Regions from separate parts of the Sporomusa sphaeroides DSM 2875 genome, predicted to be linked through region 1. Evidence: riboswitches for the same ligand, from Rfam matches in the RefSeq annotation. Region 1 holds a riboswitch; each other region holds the start of a gene.
The links. Region 1 has a riboswitch for S-adenosylmethionine ahead of SPSPH_RS05010 (trans-sulfuration enzyme family protein). Riboswitches for the same ligand answer to the same signal wherever they lie in the genome.

Region 1 (7,384 bases):
CAGGAAGGAATTTACGGAGATGGTATCTAAGGCATAGTTGATTGAAAAAAGGGGTGATGATGACGATTACGTATGAATGGGGAGACTCTTTATATATCAATATTACCAACCGCTGTACCAATAATTGTACTTTTTGCGTAAGAAATAATCAGGAAGGTATTTCCCGGGGAATGAATTTGTGGCTGGAACGGGAACCTACGGTCAGTGAAGTTCTGGCAGATATTCAAGCCAGGGATATCTATAAGTACCGGGAGTTTGTATTTTGCGGGTATGGAGAACCCATGCTGCGAACTTATGATATTATCGAAATATGCAGATATCTGAAAAATGCATATAACATGTCTATTCGCATAAACACAAACGGGCATGCCAATTTGATTTGCGGGCAGGATATTACTTCACAGTTAGCAGGGCTGGTGGATGCTGTTTCTATTAGCATGAATGCAAAAAACAGTAAAGAATATCAGGAACTATGCCAATCTGATTATGGTGAAAAAGCCTATGAGGCTATGCTTGCGTTTGCTGCTAAGTGCAAAAAGTATATTCCCCAGGTAGTACTGTCTGTTGTTGATGTTATGCCTGATGACAATATCCAGTCATGCCGGGAGATTGCCAACAGAATTGGTGTTGATTTTAGAGTCCGGCATTATCAATCATAATTTAGATATAGAAATGAGTCAGAAAAAAATTTCTGACTCATTTCTATCTTACTGTTCCAGCGCCTGGGCCAAATCGGCAATAATGTCTTCCACATCTTCAATGCCGACAGACAAGCGCAAGAGACAGTCACTAATGCCTAAGCGCTCGCGAATGTCGGCCGGGATGTCGGCGTGGGTCTGGACTGCCGGGAAGGTGATCAGCGATTCGACGCCGCCTAAACTTTCGGCAAACTGGAGAACTTTTACCTTGCGCAGCACTTGGGCAGGCAGGCGGGGATGGTCTACGGTGAAAGACAGCATGCCGCCATAGCCAGAGGCCTGGGCGTCCTGGATTTCTTTACCGGGATGGTTGGCTAAGCCGGGGTAATAGACTTTGGTAACACTGGGATGGGTGGTAAGCCACTCGGCGACAGCCTGTGCGTTTTTTTCGTGCTGGCGTGACCGGATTGCCAGTGTCTTGATCCCCCGCAGTAAAAGCCAGCTGTCCTGCGGCCCAAGGATGGCGCCGGTAGCGTTTTGGATAAACCCGATTTTTTCACAGAGCGCGGGGTCACCGGCAACTACCAGACCGCAGACCACATCATTATGGCCTGACAGGTATTTGGTACCGCTATGGAAGACAATATCGGCGCCCAGAGTCAGCGGTTGCTGGAAATAGGGGGAGAGGAAGGTGTTATCCACAATGACGTGCACCGGTTGTGGGGTATGCTGACGGGCGATAGCCGTTATTGCCCGGATATCGGCAATTTTCATCAGCGGATTGGTGGGTGTTTCCAGTAAGATGGCTTTCGTGGCAGGCTGCAGTGCCTGGCGCACCTCTTCCAGGCTGCTGGTATCGACAAAAGTAACTGTCAGACCGAACTGGCTGAATATCTTGTCCATAATGCGATAGGTTCCGCCATAACAGTCTTCGGTAATAATCAGATGATCACCAGGCTGATACAGCATCAGTATTGCCGAAATGGCAGCCATGCCTGAAGCGAAGGCAAAGCCGGCATGCCCTTCCTCCAGGGCGGCTACGGCTTCTTCCGCCGCCTTGCGGGTAGGGTTCTGGGTACGGGAATAGTCATAGCCGGTGCTGCGGCCGAGTTCAGGGTGGCGGAAGGTGGTTGTCTGGTAGATGGGAGTGCTGATGGCACCGGTGGTTTTATCGGTGACAAGACCTGCGTGGACGGCTTTGGTGGCAAATTTCATAACATATCATCTCCTATTTTGTGTTTGCGGCAGGCAACAAAAAAACGACTCCACCGTAAGAAGAGTCGCCTGTATGCGCTGATAACTCATCTTCCGGATTGCTCCGCTGGATTTAGCACCTTGCATTGCTGCCGGTTGCCGGGTGTCATAGGGCCAGTCCCTCGACCACTCTCGATAAGTTTAATTATTTAATTTTATTGGATTTTATTTTTGCATACTTAATACAATTTGTCAATAGATATTTTTATGCTTTTTATCTCTTGCCTGCTTGATATTGACGCCGGTTGAAAAACCGGATATCATGATTTCAACAGGAGATAACTATTTTGGGAATACGGGGAGGCAGTAACAGTATGACTGATAAAAAAGATATACTGGCATTAATTGAAAAAGCTGAAACAACCCATGAGCTTACTAAAGATGAAATTGTTGCGCTGCTGATAGATACCGAATACGAAGCGGAATTTTTTGCTGCCGCCGACCGGGTGCGCCGAATGTATGTGGGCGACGAGGTACATTTGCGCGGTCTGATTGAGTTTTCCAACACCTGCAAACAAAACTGTCTGTATTGCGGTCTAAGGCGGGATAATAAAAAGGTAAACCGTTATCGTCTGGGACCGGAAACCATCCTTGATTTTGCAACCAAAGCCAAGTCATACGGCTATCGCACGGTTGTGCTGCAGTCAGGCGAAGATGAATGGTTTGATGTGGCTGCCATGGTTGATATTATCAAAAAAATCAAGGAACTTGGTTTGGCGATTACACTGAGTGTGGGTGAAAAACCCCGTGAGGTTTATCAAGCATACCGTGATGCCGGTGCCGACCGGTATTTGCTCAGAATTGAGACTACCGACAAAGCGTTGTATGAAAAACTCGATCCGGGCATGAGCTGGGATAACCGGGTAAAATGCTTGCAGGACATAAAAGAGCTGGGTTTTGAGCTGGGAACAGGCTCACTGGTCGGTATACCGGGGCAAACTATTGAATCGCTGGCCGATGATGTTTTGTTTTTCAAAAGCATGGATGCGGACATGATTGGTGTAGGTCCGTTTATTCCTAATCCGGACACGCCGTTAGCCAAAGAGGCGGGCGGTACTTTTGAATTAAGCACCAAGGTGATGGCTATGACCCGGCTGCTGTTACCGGATATTAATATTCCGGCGACAACCGCTATGGAGTCTTTGAACCCGCAGGGACGGGTACTGGCGCTGCAACGGGGGGCCAATGTAGTGATGCCCAATGTTACCGAGGGCGAATACCGGCAGCTGTATTTGCTCTACCCGGGGAAGATTTGTATCAACGACACGCCGGCTCATTGCCGTTCGTGTATTACCGGCAAAATTCAGGGTATTGGCCGCAAGGTAGCTGAAACGCACGGTTTCCGGGTAAAGCGGGCTTAGAAGGGAATGGGCGTATGAATAAACATATTTCTGAGGAAGTGCTTGCGCTGATTGAGCAAGCTGTGAGACATATTAATTTTGGTTCTGTTACCCTGGTACTCCAGGATTCACGGATTATTCAAATGGAGAAACTGGAAAAAATCCGGATAGGCGAACAGCCGCCGAAGGGCGCAGGTAAAACTGCAGCGGCTGCCACTGGGGTGCGGATGCGGATATTGCAATCAGTTGACGGCATGGAATATGGAAAAGTGGCTATGCAAATCCAGGCAGGACAGATTATGCAGGTGGAGAGAACCGAAAAATACCGGGTAGGAAAATTAACCGGCCTTCATGGCGACGGAATTTAAAGGAACATACGGCGATGAACTGCTTATAGTTCATCGCCGTATGTTTTTTGGGGGTTGTAATGTTAGTGTCACTTTTTTCGCCGGGAAAGGGGTGACGCTTTTCTTTTAGGCACTATATTCGTGCTCTTAATAAATACAAATGTACTTTATGTAAAAACGACAAAAACCGTGTTGACAATAAACATGTAAAGGTGTATAGTATATTTTGATTATAAAATATAGAATTTCCCCGGCATAGATACGCTCTGTGAGTTTCAGTGTACAGACTGAATGGGAGCTATAGTACGGGGGAAAAAGGGGTAGGAGAAAATATGCGAAAAAAAATGTTAGCAGTGGCTATGAGCACACTGATGATGGCTGGTGCGCTGGCCGGCTGCGGCGGCGGAGCCAAACAAGAGGCCGCAAATGAAATCAAGCTTGGCGGTAACTTCGAGTTAACCGGCGGTGTGGCCAACTATGGCAAACAAGCAGTAAACGGCATCCAACTAGCCATCAAAGAAGCTAATGCCTCCGGCGGTGTGTTAGGTAAACAAATAAAGTTAGTATTGGCAGACAATAAATCGGAAGCTGCCGAAGCAACCAATGCTCTTACCAAGCTTATTACCCAGGACAAAGTCGTAGCCGTGTTCGGACCTGCCACCAGTTCAAATACGATAGCCACAGTACAGGTATCCCAGGATAATAAAATTCCTATTATCACTCCTACCGGAACAAGTGAAAAGATTACTGTCGATAATGGCAAAACGCGTCCGTACGCCTTCCGTTCCTGCTTTATCGACCCGCTGCAAGGCACCATTATGGCGAACTTTGCCAGCAATACGCTGAAAGTAAAAACCGCAGTTATGTATATTGATAACAGTTCCGACTATTCCAAAGGACTGGCCAAATCCTTCGAAACCGTATTCACCCAAAATGGCGGTACCATCTTAGGGCAGGAAGCCTTTTTACAAAAGGATCAGGATTTCAAGTCAACGCTGACCAAAATTAAAGCACTTAATCCTGAGGTAGTATTTATTCCGGCATATTATGAAGAAGTGGGCAAAATTCTTAAGCAGGCACGGGAAATGGGCATGAACATGCCGTTCATTGGAACCGATGGCTGGGATGATGCCAAAGTAGTAGAAATTGCCGGTGCCGCTTCGCTGAACAATACCTATTTCAGCAGTCACTTTTCTTCCCAGGATACCGATCCTAATGTCGTGAAATTTATTGCTGCGTATAAGAAAGAATACAACCAGGAACCAAGTGTTTTCTCCGCTCTGGGCTATGATGCCGGTTTGCTGATGATTGACGCCATCAAGCGGGCTAACAGCACTGATCCGCAAAAAATTCGCGATGCCATAGAACAAACTAAGGATTTGCAGTTGAGCACAGGTATTGTAACAATTGACGCCAATCATAATCCTATTAAGAGCGCCGTTGTTATTGAAATGAAAGACGGCAAACAAGTGTTTAAGGAAAAAATCACCCCTAAACAATAATGGTGAAAATATAGTAAAAAAAGGTTGACAGTCAAAACCCGGCTATGTTAGTATATAGCCAACATAAATATTCTGCTGACCGGAAGACCGGAGGCAATCGCTGGCTTATTCAGTCACGATTGTCTCCTTTTGTTTTTTCGGCAGAAAGTTAAATGCTTAATAGTATGCAGGTCTTACTATTAGGCAGGAAAAGGGTTACAATATAATTAACCGGTTAAGAAAGGATGATTTTATTATGGCTAAAATTTATGGAAATCTGACAGAACTGATTGGCAATACTCCACTGCTGGAATTGAAACAATATGCTGGCATCAAAGAGGTTGGCGGACGGATTATCGCTAAGGTAGAATATTTTAATCCGCTGGGCAGTGTTAAAGACCGCATTGGCTATGCGATGATTAAAGATGCTGAGGACAGAGGCCTTATTAATAAAGATACTGTAATTATTGAACCCACCAGTGGCAATACCGGCGTAGCGCTGGCATTTGTTGCCGCAGCCCGTGGCTACAAGCTGATTCTGACTATGCCGGAAACCATGAGCATAGAACGCCGTAAATTGCTCAAAGCCTTAGGGGCGCAGCTGGAACTGACGCCAGGTGCCAACGGGATGAAAGGCGCCATTGCCCGGGCGGAGGAACTGGCAGCGGCAACTCCTAATTCCTGGATTCCTCAACAGTTTAAGAATCCGGCTAATCCTGAAATTCATCGTAAAACAACTGCCGAAGAAATCTGGCAAGATACCGACGGCGAAGTGGATATTGTGGTAGGCGGCGTCGGTACCGGCGGTACCATTACCGGTATTGCCGAAGCGTTGAAGGCCCGTAAACCAGGATTTAAAGCTGTGGCAGTAGAACCGATTGATTCGCCGGTGTTGTCTGGCGGCAACCCCGGTCCGCATAAAATTCAGGGAATTGGCGCCGGTTTTATTCCGGATGTATTTAATGGCAAGGCCATTGATGAAATTATTCAAGTGCAGTCTGCCGATGCTTTTGAAACCGCAAGAGCAGTGGCAGCCACCGAAGGCCTGCTTGTCGGTATCTCCAGCGGTGCTGCCCTTCATGCCGCGACAGAACTGGCCAAACGCCCGGAAAATAAGGGTAAAAACATTGTGGTCATTCTGCCTGATACCGGTGAGCGGTATCTGTCAACCCCATTGTTTGGTGAAGAATAAACTTGTTGCCAAAGTTCAGGCTTTCCTCGAAATGAGGAACTGAGACGGTAAAGCAGCCCGGGATAATTCCCGGGCTGCTTTGTTTCTATATAGTATCCGAGAACTAGCCTTCAGAGGGGGTTAAAACCCCAGCTGAAGGTTAGTCTACTTTATCTTTTTGCAGGAAATACTAAAAAATATTGACTATAAGTAAGCTTCATTATATTATAATACTATACAGGGGTATAGTATATGGAGGGTGTCTATGTTAAATGAGCAGGAAAAGGTTAGCATAAAAAAAAGATTACGCCGTATCGGCGGACAAATTAATGGCATTGAAAAAATGGTGGAGGAAAGCCGCTATTGTGTGGATGTCCTGCAGCAAATTATGGCTGCCAGAGCGGCGCTTAATCAGGTGGCACTGATTATGCTTGAAAGCCATACAAAAAGCTGTGTGGTTAATGCGATAAAAGAAGACCGTACCGAACAAGCTGTAGATGAACTGATGAGCGTTTTGTCCAAATTCGCAAAATAAAGCTTTGGGTTAAAGGGGTGAAACAGATATGGCTGAAGCACGAAACAACCTGTCTGCCGACACGGTATTACTAAAGGTCGGCGGCATGACTTGCGCCGCTTGTTCCGGCAGGGTGGAACGGGGGCTTGCCAAATTGCCGGGAGTAGAGAAGGCGGCAGTAAATCTGGCAACCGGAAAGGCGGCGGTGACCTATGACCGGTCGCAGCTCTCGCTTAATGAGATTGCGCAGAAGATTGAAGCGCTGGGTTATACGGTGATCCGGGATAAGGTGGAATTAAAAATTACCGGCATGACCTGCGCGGCTTGCTCGGGGCGGGTGGAAAGGAGCCTGAATAAGCTGCCCGGTGTCGTCAGCGCAGTTGTCAACCTGGCGGTGGAGAAGGCTACAGTCGAGTATTATCCGGATGTGGTCAGCGTTCAGGACATTAAGGCCAAAATTGAAGCCACCGGTTTTGGGGCCCTGGATTTAACCGATACGGCGGCGGTAGATAAAGAACAGCAAACCCATGAAGCCGAAAGTAATAAACAACGGTTTCGCCTGTTTCTGGCTGCCGGGTTTTCTGTGCCGCTCCTGCTGGGCATGATTCTGCATATGTTAGGCCTGATGGGCGGGGTTAC
Region 2 (7,384 bases), 1.7 Mb from region 1:
ACAGAATTATTTGTAGATAAGCTGTATCCGCCGGATGATGATAGTCTGCTGGAAATGCTGGCCAAGGCCGATTTCACGGTTACCGCCCTGCCGCTGACCGAAAGCACACAAAACCGGATTAGACTGCAGCATTTTACGGCAATGAAGCCTTCGGCTTATTTCTTCAATATCGCCAGAGGGGCTATTGTCAATGAAAATGATTTGGTCACCGCTTTGGAGCAAAACCTCATTGCCGGTGCCGGGCTGGATGTCTTTGCCTGTGAACCGCTGCCTGAGAGCAGTCCGTTATGGAGCATGCCCAATGTTATCATTACACCGCATGTTGCCGCCCTGTCACCGGCCTATCTTGACCGCTCCGTTAAGCTGTTTGCCGATAATCTTACCCGCTTTATCCAGGGGCGTGAAATGCTGAATGTGGTTGACAAAGTCAAAGGCTATTAGTACCTTGAGGGACTAATTCAGGCTGTCAGCCGCTCTGAGCAGTGTAAGCTCTACCGGTTCGCCGTCTGCCGGCGCTTCATGATGCCTGGCCACGATCCCGGTTATCCGCCTGTCAAGCCCGGCCGCCTCGAGCATAGCTGCTCCCCGGGCGGCATGATGATAATAGATATACATAGCATGCCGGAGATTGGCTACCTTGCCACCCCGCCCCAGTCGCTGCCAGCTTTTGGCCCAGCGCGGCACAAGGGTATCCAAAATTACGGTAATGATTTTATCGGCAACGCTGACATCCCCTTTTATCTTGCCGATATCATGAAGCAGCGCGCATGTTAGCAGTAATTCTTGGTCAACATCCTTTTCCTTAGCGGCAAGTTCCCCGGCTGTGTAGGCTACATTCAAAGCATGCCGCTGGTCAGGTAGGTTCATCTGCCAAAAGAAGGCGGCTGCCGCCGGGTCTAAATACCGCTCCACAAACTGCCTGTCTGTTTCGCTAATCCGGGCAGTGACCGCCGCTACAACCTGTTTTATCCGTTTACTCAATATATATCAATTCCTCATAGCCCCGGGTGCGAACCACTGCTTCCGCCACCGCCCGCGGCTCGGCAGCAAGCGCCAGTTCTGCCCGGCGTCTTTGCCGCCGGCATTGGTTAGCCGCTTCAATGGCCTGCGCCAGCTTACCTTCCGTCCAGGCAATATATACATCTTTACCCTGCACGCTGACGCCAATCCCCTGGCGCTCCAGGGCTAATAGCATCCGTTCTATTCCCATGGCGAAACCTGTCGCCGGGTTGGCAACCCCCAGTGAAGCCAGCATCGTATCATAACGCCCGCCCCCGCACAGCGGGAAGCCCAGTCCCGGCGTATAGCCCTCAAATACCATGCCGGTATAGTAATCAAAGTCACGAATTATGCCAAGGTCAAAATTAACATACTGATCGACACCATAGCCTGCAAGCAGCTTGTGAATATCGGCCAGGTTATCCAGCGCCGCCCGGCTGAGGTCATTGCTGACCAACCGGTAGGCTCTGCTTAACATATCCTCCCGTCCATGCAAAAGCGGAATTTGCTTAAGCAGTTCTTGCGCTGCCTGCTTAAGTCCGCTCTGTGAAAGCAGTTCGCCAAGCCCAACCAAATCGCGGGTAACCATGGCGGATTTGATCTGTTGCTGGCGCTCGGGGCTTAACTGGCTTTCCGCCATCAGGCCGTTAATAAAATCCACCTGGCCTAAGCCGATTTGAAAATTGGTCAGCCCGGCTTCCAGCATAGCTTCTACCGCCAGGGCCACAACTTCGGCATCGGCTGCCGGACCGGGCGCACCTAACAGTTCCACCCCGGCCTGATAAAACTCGCATTGTCTGCCGGCCTGCGCCTGCTCATGGCGAAAGACATTGGTAAGATAAAACAACCTGAGCGGCAGCGGCATTTCCTTCAGTCTGGTCGCCGCCACTCGGGCAATCGGGGTTGTCATATCCGGTCTAAGCGCCAGAATCCGGTTGTTTTTATCAAAAAATTTAAATACATGCTGCTGAATGTTGCTGCCTGTACCAACTGCCAGTGTCTCCATATATTCAAAGGTCGGTGTCACTATTTCGTCATAGCCCCAGCAGGAAAAAACTTGAGCCAGCGCCCCCTCGACAATCCGTTTCTGCTTGGCTTCCCGGGGCAGCAAGTCCCGCGTCCCATACGGAATTTGCGGCACAAAATTTTTATTCATATTAACACTCCATTCTACTCGGCACTATTTTTCCTCCAGATGGGCCAACACTGCTTTATAACCGTCTGCTCCATAATAGAGGCAGCGCTTAACCCGGCTGATGGTTGCGGTACTGGCACCGGTAGCGGCAACAATATCGTCATAAATGACGCCTGCCTTTAACAGCCGCGCCACTTCCAGCCGCTGCGCCATCGCCTTAAGTTCACCGATTGTGCATACATCCTCAAAAAACTGGTAACACTCTTCCTCGCTGCTAAGCGATAAAATCCCCCGGAACAGCTGGTCGATAAGTGCATCTTTCAATTTGGGATTTGCGGTCATACTATTACGCCTCCTGTAAATACTTGCTTACACTATCTATTCGCTACACACCTGTTTTTTCCTTCTTTATCACTTTCTATCTTTATTGAATTAAAACTTTTTACTATTTTACTCATTTTTACTAATTTAATTATATTTTTATTGACAGACATACCTATCGGTGCTAATATAAATTTCATAAATTCATATTGTTCATCAAGAGCTGGCTGAGGGAATGGCCCGATGACGCTGCGGCAACCATCGCAATTTGCGAACGGTGCCAATTCCACAGGATACTTTCCTGGCAGATGAAGAACTGGACAACAAGCCATTTCGGACTGCCGAAATGGCTTTCACTATTTTTACGGAAGGAGGCTGACCTGCTTTTTTAGCCAAAACATTGTCTTACCTTGGTGCCATTAGTAAAGTAACTACTATTAGGAGGAATATGTCATGAAAAAGATTACCTTATTATTGCTTGCCGCTTTATTGGCGTTCTCCACTCTCCTTGCCGGGTGCGGCGGCAAAGAAACGCCTGCCCCTTCAGCAACTGAGAAAAAGACTATCAAAGTAGGCGCAACCCCTCTGCCCCATGCTGAAATTCTTGCTGTCATCAAACCCATTCTGGAAAAAGAAGGCATCAATCTGGTTGTGGTAGAAATGAGCGATTATGTCCGTCCTAACATGGCTGTTGCGGAAAAAGAGCTTGATGCTAACTTCTTCCAGCACATTCCCTACCTGACCAAGTTCAGCGCTGAGCGCAAACTGGATCTAACCTATACTGCTGCCGTACATATCGAACCTATGGGGATTTATTCTAAAAAAGTTAAAAACCTGAATGACCTGCAAAACGGCGCAGAAATTGGCATCCCGAACGATCCCACCAATGGCGGCCGCGCTTTGGCACTCTTGGAGAAGGCCGGCATTATTAAGCTCAAAGACGGCGCAGGCGTTACCGCTACCATCAGCGACATTACCGCCAACCCCAAAAATGTAAAAGTCCGCGAACTGGAAGCTGCCCAATTGCCGCGTTCCCTGGATGACCTGACCTTAGCTGTCATTAACACCAACTACGCGCTGGAAGCTAAGCTGGTTCCCGGTAAAGACGCCTTGTTTATTGAACAAAAAGACTCCCCTTATGTGAATATCCTTACCGTCCGCAAAGGCGATGAAAACCGCCCGGAAATCCAAAAATTAACCAAAGCCTTAACTTCCGAAGAAGTTAAGAAATTTATCAATGAAAAGTACCAAGGTGCTATTGTACCGGCATTTTAATGAAGTAAAAAATGAGTCTGGGGAAATCCCCGGACTCATTTTTTGATTAACGGTTAACTATCCCGTACATAAAAATATCGGCAATGCTGTTGGCCGTACTATCAATAGAATCCTGCTCTCCGCCAACAAACCCCTGAAACACCATCATCACAATAACACTGAACAAACCATGGGCGGCTTTGTGCACATCACAATGGCGGATAGTACCTTGATCAATTCCTTCCTGTAAGATCCGCTGCAATATCCCGATAGTGTGAACAAACCTTTCCCGGTATTTTTCCCGCTCCGCCTCGGTAAAGCTTGACGGTTCCTCACGGCCTAACCCGCGCATCTCATGCATAAGCACCCGCCACAAGTCCGCATTTTGCACATAAAACTCCAGAAAAACCCGAATGGCTTTCTTGGTTTTATCCAGCGCCGGTTCGGCAAGAGCGGCAATGGTATCAAGCTCAGCCTCAAAACCGGCACTGCGTTCCTTAATCAAGGTATAAAAAAGTTGTTCCTTATTAACAAAATAGTTATATACTGTGCCTTTACCGGTATCGGCTAAGGCAATAATCTCATCAACCGTGGCGCGATGATAGCCTTTGCGGGAAAAAACAGTATAGGCAGCATCAAGTATTTGCCGGCGTTTCATAAGTTTCCTCCTGTCCTTACCAAGCCAGTTTGGAAAGGATCAAAACCACCATGCCGATAGCCATGGCTAATTTGAAAATCAATCCCAATGCCTGACCAATCATGATACTCTTGGCAACCCGCCCCGCTTTCTCCCGGTTGCCGGTAGCGGCATACTCCGCCAGGTAACCGGCGACAAATGAGCCGGTGATGGCCCCCGCAATCGAGCCAAGTCCCGGCATAATGCCTGTGCCGGCAATACCGCCGGCAATGCCGCCAACGAAGGCAAACCCGATAGCCATACGGGATGCATTTTCTTTGGTGGCCCCCAGCGCTCCTGCTATAAATTCAGCCAGTTCGCCCAGCAATAATGCGCCCAAAAGCAGCAAGAGCGCGGTACTGCTCATATGCACAAAGCCTTCTGTATAGCCATACCCCAGCGCCGTAAAAAATATGAGCCAGTTGCCAGGCAAGCCAATTGCCGTCATACCAATACCAACAGCGATGATCGCTATAACCAGTAGATTAATGGCTATTAACCCTGCATCCAAACCATGCACTCCTTTGCGAGCGGGTTGCCAGCGATCTGCCTAATACGCGTGGCAATCTCCCTCTTAGCTTATTTGCGGTTAAACGCCCGGTGGGCTATATCTTTGCGGTACTGCATTCCCGCAAATTTGATTTCAGGTACAGCCTGATATACCTTCTCTACCGCCGCACGAATATCACCGGCTACGGCAGTCACGCCCAGCACCCGGCCGCCGGCGGTAACAATATGGTTGTCCTTGCTGCCGGTACCGGCATGAAAAACCATTGCGCCCTGCTGTTCCGCCTGATCGATACCGGTAATTTCATTCCCCTTGGTATAATCGCCCGGATAACCGGCTGCCGCCAGCACAACGCAAACGGCTGCTTCCTGCCGCCAATTGATGGTTACATCAGCCAGCCGCTCCCCGACACAGGCCTCCATGATGTCCACCAAATCACTATCCAGCAGCGGCAATACCACCTGTGTTTCAGGGTCGCCAAACCTGGCGTTAAACTCAATGACCTTGGGCCCCTGGGCCGTAATCATCAAGCCGGCGTATAAACAGCCTTTATAGATAATGCCTTCCTGACGCAGTCCGTCAACCACCGGCTGCAGCACCTCGCGCGTCACCTGCTCCCGCACAGCCTGAGTTACCACCGGCGCCGGGGCATAGGTTCCCATACCACCGGTATTGGGACCCTGATCATTGTCAAAAATCCGTTTATGGTCCTGAGCCGCCACCATGGGAGCTACCGTAAAGCCGTCGGTAAAGGCCAGCAGGGAGGCTTCCTCACCCTCTAAATATTCCTCGATAACGATCAAATTACCGGCGCTGCCGAAAGCCTTATCCCGCATCATCATCTCGACGGCGGCAACCGCTTCCTCCACTGTCATGGCTACCACGACACCCTTGCCGGCTGCCAAACCGTCTGCCTTAACAACAATGGGAGCCCCCTGCTCCTTTATATAGGCGATAGCTTTGTCCGCATCGGTAAAGGCCGCGGAAGCGGCGGTGGGAATATTATATTTGTGCATAATTTCTTTGGCAAAAGCCTTCGAGCCTTCCAGCTGGGCCGCCTGCCGGGACGGTCCAAAAGCCTTGAGCTGTAATGTGGCAAAATGATCGACAAGACCGTTGGTAAGCGGCAGTTCCGGGCCAACCACGGTTAAATCGACAGCATGGTCTAAAGCAAATTGGCCTAAAGCGGCATTGTCGCTTACATCAATATTGACACATTCGGCCACAGCCGCAATGCCGGGGTTGCCCGGAGCGCAATAGATTTTCTCCACCCGGGGGCTTTGCGCCAGTTTCCAGGCCAGAGCATGTTCGCGTCCGCCACCGCCGATAAGTAAAATTTTCAAGATATCACTACTCCTCATATATAACATTAAAACCAGCGTACTGCCATCAGGCCGAGATATTCTTTGACGGCCAACTGTGTGTTATAGAAAGCGTCCGCCCGGGGCCATAACAAATGCCATTCAAAAATAAAGCGGGTATTTGTCTGATAGTCGGTCGGGTATGGCGTCACTTCCATATTATATTTAGCAAACTGCTGTACAGACCGCTCCATGTGAAAAGCCGAAGTCACCAGCACCGGACTGGTAAAACCACGCTCCGCTATAATTTTTTGCGTAAATTTAGCGTTATCGGTAGTATTGAGGCTCTGCCCCTCCACAATGATATTATCATCGGCGACACCCAAGCCTTGCAGGATATGCCGGGCAATCTCGGCTTCCTTACCGGTATTGGCAAATACCTGCCCCCCGGAAACGATGACCGGCTTGCCGGTAAGCCGGTGTAACTGCGCTGCCGTTAACAGCCGGTTGGCAGCAGACCCCATAAGATGTCCCTGACCATGAACATTCGGCGTATCGGCCGTAGCCCCGCCTCCCAGCGTGACAATAACATCACCGGTTATTGCTGCCGGCGGCTGGTAACGGCTCTCTAAGGACCGGATTAAGATATCTCCCACTAACGGCGTGGATATCAGGTACAAAAGCACTGTTATCAGTGCCAGCAGCCCTGCTCCCCGCTGGTGCCGGTAATACATCCGGCCACAGACAAAAGCCAGCGCAGCAATAAACAGGCCTGGTGGCAGCAGAAAAGTTATGTATAGGAACTTTATCAAAACCAACACCGGAATACCTCGTTTCTAGCATCTGGCATCAGAAAGACTTTTGCCGGCATCCGTGCCTGGCAAAAGTCTTTCCTGCTATTATTTCTTCTCCAGCTTGGCCCAGGAATCTTTCAGGGAGACAATACGGCTAAATACGGGAAGGTCGGCGGTTGAATCACGATCAACGACAAAATATCCCTGCCGCATAAACTGAAAACGACTGCCTGGCTGAGCTGTTTTGATACTTGGTTCCACTAAGCAAGCTGTCAAAACTTCCAGGGAATCAGGGTTTAGCGTATCGACGAAATCCTTAGCCTCTTCTTCCTGATCCTGCTGAGCAGTCAACAGGTAATCATACAGACGAACCTCGGCTTTTGCGGCATGAGCTGC
Region 3 (7,384 bases), 1.1 Mb from region 1:
TAGCAAGGATGGCTTTTAAGCCTTCCGTACATTCGGGTTCCACACCGACAACGAACCCTTCTACCTTCCTGTTGCCGAACGGAACTAATACACGCCAGCCGATAGTGATCTCAGGTAAGTGAGCTGGAATAATGTAGGAAAAAGGCTTAGTAATGCTGCGGGCAGGAATATTTACAATAATTTGAGCGGTGTTTGCCATTTTTTCTACACCTGGCTTTCTTTTCTTAAGGATAAAGAGAAGGGGACTATGCAGTCCCCTTTGTTAGCTAACATATATATTTATATTCGCTTTTCAGTGTCAAATACCTGCTACCGGTTTTTCGGGATCATGAGCGGCCATTTCCCAATCTAGCCCGGTGTCCATTGGCAAACGTTTAAAAAAACGCTTAATCCGGCGCTTTTTCAGCGGTGAAAAATGGAGCTTCATATGTCAGACTCCTCAACCTTGAATTGAATAACCGAGTGATTGTAAGGTTTCTTCAATATATCCGCTAGAAGTCACCGATGCATCATGGCTGACAGCAATTTGCTTAGAAGCTAAGTCTACTTTTACGGACGAAACACCATGAAGGTGGGACAACGTATGCTCAATACGGTCCCGGCAATGGTCGCCTTTGAGGCCCCCAACACGGTAAACGGATTGTGTGGTATTTTTCTGTGTGGCCAATGGAATACCTCCCCTTTTTACTGAATTGAGTCTCCAGCAATATTAGTATTACCATTGGCCACTAATTAATTAATATTTATCCGCTGACTACCCTGTCTAAGATTCTTACCCTTTTTTACTTGAAACCAAAGAACGGTTAACTCTTATATATTGGCTTCTTTGCGAAGCATATCGGCTTTATCGGTACGCTCCCAGGGCAAATCTATGTCAGTGCGGCCAAAGTGACCGTATGCCGCTGTTTGACGGTAAATGGGGCGTCTCAGATCCAGGGACTTGATAATGCCGGCAGGTCTTAAATCAAAGTGCTTGTTGATCAGTTCGACAATTTTGCTCTCGTCAATTTTCGCGGTACCAAAGGTTTCTACCATGACCGATACCGGCCGGGCAATACCGATGGCATATGCTAATTGTATTTCGCACTTATCGGCCAAGCCTGCTGCGACGACATTTTTGGCTACATAGCGGGCAGCATAGGCAGCAGAACGGTCCACTTTTGTGGGATCTTTACCGGAGAAAGCGCCACCGCCGTGGCGAGCCATGCCACCGTATGTATCGACGATAATTTTGCGTCCTGTCAGTCCGGAGTCACCTTGCGGGCCGCCTACAACAAACCGGCCGGTAGGATTGATATAGTATTTGGTTTGCGCATCTAACAGTTCGCCGGGAACCATCGGAATGATAACTTTGGCGATAAGATCTTTTTCAATGGTTTCTCTGTCGACTTCCGGGCTATGCTGGGTTGAAATTACGATAGTATCAATGCGTAACGGTTTACCATCCTCATATTCAACAGTTACCTGGGTTTTTCCGTCCGGACGGAGATATGGCAGCTCGCCGTTCTTACGAATCTCAGAGAGGCGGCGGGCTGTTTTATGAGCCAGGGCGATGGGCAATGGCATATATTCCGGAGTCTCGTTGGTAGCATAACCGAACATCATACCCTGGTCACCGGCACCAATCGCTTCAATGGCATCCATATTGCCTAACTTGGCTTCGAGCGCTTTATCAACACCTAAAGCAATATCGGCAGACTGTTCGTCAATAGAAATTAACACACCGCAGGTTTCACCGTCAAAACCATATTTAGCACGGGTATAACCAATACTTTTAATGGTCTCACGAACAATTTTGGGAATATCTACATAGCAGTTGGTCGTGATTTCACCTACCACATGCACAATACCGGTGGTAACCAATGTTTCACAAGCTACCCGGGCATTGGGGTCATGAGCCAGAATTGCGTCAAGTACACTGTCGGAAATTTGATCGGCAATCTTATCTGGATGGCCTTCGGTTACAGATTCAGATGTAAAAAGTACACGTTTTACCATAGTGCTGTCCCTCCTAAATTCTATATTGCAAAAAAGAAAAGCCTCCGCAAGCAAGGGAGGCGTGATTGTTCTCACTCCCATCTTGCGGTTTATCCGCCGGAATTGGCACCGTTTTTAGTAAAACTACTAAATGGTTGCCGCGGTTTCATCGGGCCAGTCCCTCCACCAACTCTTGATGAGTATAGCATATGCAATTTAACAACAAAAAGATTTTAATCCAAATACAAAAAAAAATCAAGTATAATTTGTCAACATTACACAAATTTTGTCAATCAGAATTTCAGCCACCTGGCGTTTAGTAAGCTGCGGCAGTTCTTCAATCTGGCCATTTTTATGTATGACTCTGACAATATTTGTGTCTGTATTAAAGCCGGCTCCCGGTAAAGTAACATCATTGGCAACAATCATATCAAGATTCTTCTTAATTAGTTTCTCTTGTGCATGACTTAAAAGCTCTTGCGTTTCGGCTGCAAAACCGATTAAGAGCTGATGCTTTTTACGCTCGCCTAATTCGCGCAAAATATCAGGATTTTTGATCATGGATAAGGTTAGGGTATTGCCGGTTTTTTTTATTTTTTGGTCTGCTGCCGTCTCAGGCCGATAATCAGCCACGGCGGCGGCTTTGATTACAACATCGACAGTATCAAACTCCGCAAGCACAGCTTCACGCATTTGCGCGGCAGTTTCCACTTTTGTGACAGTTATCCCCGCCGGACAGGCAAGACTTGACGGACCGGAAACAAGAATAACTTCTGCGCCGCGTGCTGCGGCGGCTTCGGCAAGAGCATATCCCATTTTGCCACTCGAATGGTTGCCAATATATCTCACCGGATCAATGGGTTCACGCGTACCGGCAGCCGTAACCAGTACCCGCTTTCCGGCTAAATCCCGGTTGCCTTGCAGCAGGGATTTAACTTTTTTTACAATATCTGCCGGTTCAGGCAAGCGGCCGGGGCCATCCACACCACAGGCTAACATGCCGGAGGCCGGTTCTACTATATGATAGCCAAGTCCTGCCAGTTTGTTTAAGTTTTGCTGGGTAATTGGGTTTAGATACATATTGGTATTCATGGCTGGAGCCAAAATTACCGGTGCTTTGGTAGCCATGACGGTGGTTGTAAGCATGTCATCGGCTATGCCGTTTGCTATTTTGCCGATAATATTGGCTGTTGCCGGCGCAATGAGGAATAGGTCAGCGCGGCTGGCCAGTGCAATATGCTGCACATTCCAGGTCTTGGGCTCTTCCCACATGTCGGCAACCACCGGGTTGCCGCTAATTTCGCGAAAGGTGAGCGGTGTGACAAATTCTGTAGCCGCTTTGGTCATGATAACATAGACCGTATACCCGGCTTTCTTTAACCGGCTGACAATTTCAACTGCTTTATAGGCGGCAATGCCGCCGGCAACTCCGATAACGATAGTTTGGCCTGATGACATTGCTGACTCCTATTTAATGCCGGTTTTGGTGCGTTCGTAGGTAATTTTACCTTGAGCCACCTCTTCCAGGGCAATTGTCACCGGCTTATTCGATTTAGACTCCACCAGTGGCTGCTGGGCATCCATAATTTCCCGAGCCCGTTTGGCAGCTAAGACAACCAGTGTATATTTGCTGTCAACCTTTTTCACTAATGTATCTAAAGACGGATTAATCATAGCATATCCCCTTGCCTAATTTATTTACTGTGCCAAGTTTCGTTAGTTACAACGTGCCTGGCAAAGACTATCAATTAAATCGGTATTGCGTTCTGCCCGATGCTTTTCAGCGGCAATGATTGTTTCCACTTTTTGCACAGCTGCCGCCACTTGATCATTTACTACAATATAATGATAGTTATGCGCCTGAGCAAGTTCGGCGCTGGCACAATGCAGGCGTTTTTTGATGACTTCCAGGCTGTCAGTACCGCGTTTATGAATTCTGTCAGCAAGCTCATCCAATGAGGGCGGGATGATATATATATATACACCTTCCGGAAATTTTTCTTTTATTTTCATAGCTCCCTGGGTATCTATTTCCAGTACGACATCATATCCGTTTTTTAACTGTTCAAGCACATAGTGGCGTGGCGTCCCGTAAAAATTGCCGTAGACTTCGGCCCACTCCAGCAGGTCGTCGTTTTCAATCATGGTTTGAAAATGATTTTTGGCAACAAAAAGATAATTTACTCCGTCAGCTTCTCCCGTCCTGGGTTGGCGGGTAGTAGCCGATATAGAGTATTTTAACTGGGGATTGCTACGCAGCAACTCGCGGCAAATGGTGCCTTTGCCGGTACCCGAAGGACCGGATACAACTAGTAGTATTCCTTGCTGCGGCATGGCTTTAACTCCTTTCCCTTATTCGGCAGTGTCATCGCTGGTGTCTTTGCTTGTTAACCGGTGAGCTACTGTTTCCGGCTGTACTGCCGATAAAATAACATGATCACTGTCGGTAATGATTACAGCGCGGGTCCGGCGTCCATATGTAGCGTCGATAAGCATACCCCGGTCGCGCGCTTCCTGAATAATGCGTTTGATGGGAGCTGATTCAGGGCTAACTATGGATATGATCCGGTTAGCCGACACAATATTGCCAAAACCGATATTAATTAATTTTATGTCCATTAAGACTCCTCCTATAAATTTATAGGCCACTTAGACGTAATTCTCCTATATTACTCTATGTTTTGGATTTGCTCTCTGACCTTCTCAATTTCACTTTTAATTTCAACAACAATATTGGCGATGGCAGAGTCATTTGCTTTGGAAGCAATTGTGTTGGTTTCCCGGTTTATTTCCTGAACAATAAAATCCAGCTTGCGCCCCACGGCGTCAGGCGAGTTTACAGTTGCCCGGAACTGGGATAAATGGCTTTTGAGCCTGACAATTTCTTCAGTGAAATTAGTTCTGTCAGCAAATATAGCCGATTCTTGCAGCAGTCTGGTTTCGTCAGGTTCTGCCCCTACTGCGGCCAGCAACTCCCGCATACGGTTTAATAGCTTTTCCCGGTAATCTACAAGAATCTGCGGTGCTCTCTCCTCTACAGCCGCAATATAGCTGCTGAGCTTGTCTACCCGCTCCAGGAGGTCGCGCTCAATATTTGCGCCCTCAGCTTCACGCATTTTCATCAGATTGGCCACTGCCGCCTCAATAGCCGCCGCCAGCTTGGGCCATAGCTGTTCTACATCTTCGGTGATTTCTTCCACTTTGAAAACTTCAGGATATTTGGATAAATGGTAGATGTTATCAGTTGCCGGTATTTCCAACAGGCCGGCTAATTCTCTCATTGCATTATGGTAAGCCATTGCCAATTCTTTGTCAACCCTTACCGTACGTTTCTTTTCGCCATATTCATCAACCGTAATAAAAGCGTCCACCCGGCCGCGCAAAATGGTATTGGCAATGCTGCGGCGGATCTTATCTTCCAGACTGCCCAGGCTTTTCGGCATACGGATAACAATTTCGTTGTAGCGGTGATTTACTGCTTTAATCTCAACTATAATGCGATGGCTTGAATCAATGTATTCCCCCCGGCCAAAACCGGTCATGCTTTTGAGCACGGAAACTGCACCTTCCTTTGCGTATGTTATTATTCACTGTTCATGCGATTTTAACCGTAGATTTTTACAGTTCCTCCTGCTTTGTTGGTTGTCCATCGCAATGAGTTATTTGAAATTAGACAAATCAAAATAAAAGCGGCGTTCCTTTTTGTCTTTAGTGGTTAACACCACTGTCACAGGCTTGTTTAACTGTACTTCTCTGTTATTGAAGTAAAAATATGTATGGGTTGTGAACTTTGGTTCGTCTGGGAACCAAGGGGTTTTTACCGGAGAATTAATAACAGCATGATATGGCTTGAGCGTCTTCTTGTCTTGTTTAATCGTGGCTTGAATACCGTTACTGAAATTCTCGGTGCTGCCATTAATTGTTATACTGAAGACAAGACATCCGGCATAATCGGCCAGAATCTTTTCACTGTCGGCAAGCTGAACCGTTTTTTTGCTTCTTGCTTTGTCACGGGCATCATTTGCCAACAACAAAAATGGGGTATACAAATAAGCCCGTTCGGTTGTTTCATTAAGGATAGCTGCTTGTTCCTCGTAGACAATCCAGGGATGAAGAAACTCAGTAAGCGGCAGCTGTTTGCGTTTTATACCATACTCTTGCGCTTCCAGGATGACATCCCGATTGACCAAAGCTATGGCACTGGCAGCAAGCGGCATAGATAGCAAAAAGAACAAGCTGAAAATAGCGGCAACAAGCTTCACCTTAACACCTCCGATGGCAAATTGTCCTGCTATACATATTATACTTACGACCAAAAAAAACCTTTTTTTCAGAATTTAAAAAATAATTAAAGTAGCCGGCTCAGCCAGAGCCGACTACTTTATCCTAACAGAAAGTATAACTTTCTGTTAGGATAAGGGCAACATCGGCTTCCGCCGTCGTCACAGGCTCGACCCAAGCCGTGTTTTCTTTACAGCAGATATTCTCCACGAAATACTTCCACGGCCGGTCCTGATTTATAAATGTGGTTATTGTTGGCCCATTCAAGCCAGAGGTTACCGCCATCCAGTCGGACGGTAGCCTGGCGATCTGTATAGCCGTTTAACACCGCAGCAACCAACGCAGCGCTGGCACCTGTGCCACAGGCTTGCGTTATCCCGGCACCACGCTCCCAGACACGCATTCTTACGGTTTGCCTGTCAATTATCTGGATAAATTCAACATTAGTCTTTTTGGGAAATTGAGGGTGGTTTTCAATTTTGGGGCCAATAGCTGATAAATTGACTTTAGCCACATCATCGACAAAGATGACACAATGAGGGTTTCCCATGGAAACACAGGTAATGTGATACAGTTCGCCGTCTACTTCCAGCGGTGCATGGATTACCTGTTCTTGTGCATCGCCGACAAGTGGGATTTCACTGCGCTTGAGCCTGGGTTCACCCATATCGACTTTGACAGTTGCCAGTACCCCGTCTTGAAAAATGAGTTCCGGTGTAATAATCCCGGCTAATGTGTCAAGGGTGATGACTGTTTTACTTGTTATTTTATTTTCATAAAGATAGCGGGCTACACAGCGGGTGGCGTTGCCGCACATATCGGCCTCACTGCCATCTGAATTAAATATCCGCATCCTAAAGTCGGCAATATCTGACTGAAGCAGCACAACAAGGCCATCGGCACCAATACCAAAATTACGGTCACAAACAGCAACCGCCTGCTTGTGGTAATCAGCGATGTGCTCTTTCATGCCATTGACAATTACAAAATCATTGCCCAATCCATGCCATTTAGTAAATTGCATACTATTCCTCCTAAATTATTATGAATAAAAAATAAAGATTTCTTTTTTTGATTTGTGCAGGTTTAGCGGTTGTGTGGTACCGCCGCGCGGCGTGCCGGCCGC

Region 2: another riboswitch for S-adenosylmethionine. It lies ahead of SPSPH_RS13685 (MetQ/NlpA family ABC transporter substrate-binding protein); the one in region 1 lies ahead of SPSPH_RS05010 (trans-sulfuration enzyme family protein).
Region 3: another riboswitch for S-adenosylmethionine. It lies ahead of metK (methionine adenosyltransferase); the one in region 1 lies ahead of SPSPH_RS05010 (trans-sulfuration enzyme family protein).

Annotation. Positions count from the first base shown of each region.
Region 1 covers NZ_CP146991.1:1,156,222-1,163,605, forward strand. The annotation lists gene SPSPH_RS05000 (DUF2292 domain-containing protein) at 1-30, shown strand, start outside; gene SPSPH_RS05005 (TIGR04100 family radical SAM protein) at 57-659, shown strand; gene SPSPH_RS05010 (trans-sulfuration enzyme family protein) at 708-1,853, opposite strand; SAM riboswitch class I at 1,937-2,034, opposite strand; gene hydE ([FeFe] hydrogenase H-cluster radical SAM maturase HydE) at 2,207-3,253, shown strand; gene SPSPH_RS05020 (YezD family protein) at 3,268-3,600, shown strand; gene SPSPH_RS05025 (ABC transporter substrate-binding protein) at 3,912-5,081, shown strand; gene cysK (cysteine synthase A) at 5,317-6,252, shown strand; gene SPSPH_RS05035 (metal-sensitive transcriptional regulator) at 6,497-6,766, shown strand; gene SPSPH_RS05040 (heavy metal translocating P-type ATPase) at 6,795-7,384, shown strand, end outside.
Region 2 covers NZ_CP146991.1:2,904,990-2,912,373, forward strand. The annotation lists gene SPSPH_RS13665 (D-2-hydroxyacid dehydrogenase) at 1-441, shown strand, start outside; gene SPSPH_RS13670 (HDOD domain-containing protein) at 454-981, opposite strand; gene hisZ (ATP phosphoribosyltransferase regulatory subunit) at 974-2,155, opposite strand; gene SPSPH_RS13680 (YerC/YecD family TrpR-related protein) at 2,180-2,476, opposite strand; SAM riboswitch class I at 2,666-2,770, shown strand; gene SPSPH_RS13685 (MetQ/NlpA family ABC transporter substrate-binding protein) at 2,909-3,730, shown strand; gene SPSPH_RS13690 (TetR/AcrR family transcriptional regulator) at 3,777-4,367, opposite strand; gene SPSPH_RS13695 (DUF456 domain-containing protein) at 4,384-4,896, opposite strand; gene purD (phosphoribosylamine--glycine ligase) at 4,965-6,236, opposite strand; gene SPSPH_RS13705 (YdcF family protein) at 6,263-7,015, opposite strand; gene SPSPH_RS13710 (glutamine--tRNA ligase/YqeY domain fusion protein) at 7,094-7,384, opposite strand, start outside.
Region 3 covers NZ_CP146991.1:2,304,799-2,312,182, forward strand. The annotation lists gene priA (primosomal protein N') at 1-199, opposite strand, end outside; gene SPSPH_RS10775 (hypothetical protein) at 299-427, opposite strand; gene SPSPH_RS10780 (heavy-metal-associated domain-containing protein) at 440-667, opposite strand; gene metK (methionine adenosyltransferase) at 811-1,998, opposite strand; SAM riboswitch class I at 2,073-2,180, opposite strand; gene coaBC (bifunctional phosphopantothenoylcysteine decarboxylase/phosphopantothenate--cysteine ligase CoaBC) at 2,233-3,435, opposite strand; gene rpoZ (DNA-directed RNA polymerase subunit omega) at 3,445-3,651, opposite strand; gene gmk (guanylate kinase) at 3,694-4,311, opposite strand; gene remA (extracellular matrix/biofilm regulator RemA) at 4,330-4,596, opposite strand; gene SPSPH_RS10810 (YicC/YloC family endoribonuclease) at 4,647-5,531, opposite strand; gene SPSPH_RS10815 (hypothetical protein) at 5,637-6,239, opposite strand; gene dapF (diaminopimelate epimerase) at 6,449-7,282, opposite strand; gene SPSPH_RS10825 (calcium-transporting P-type ATPase, PMR1-type) at 7,345-7,384, opposite strand, start outside.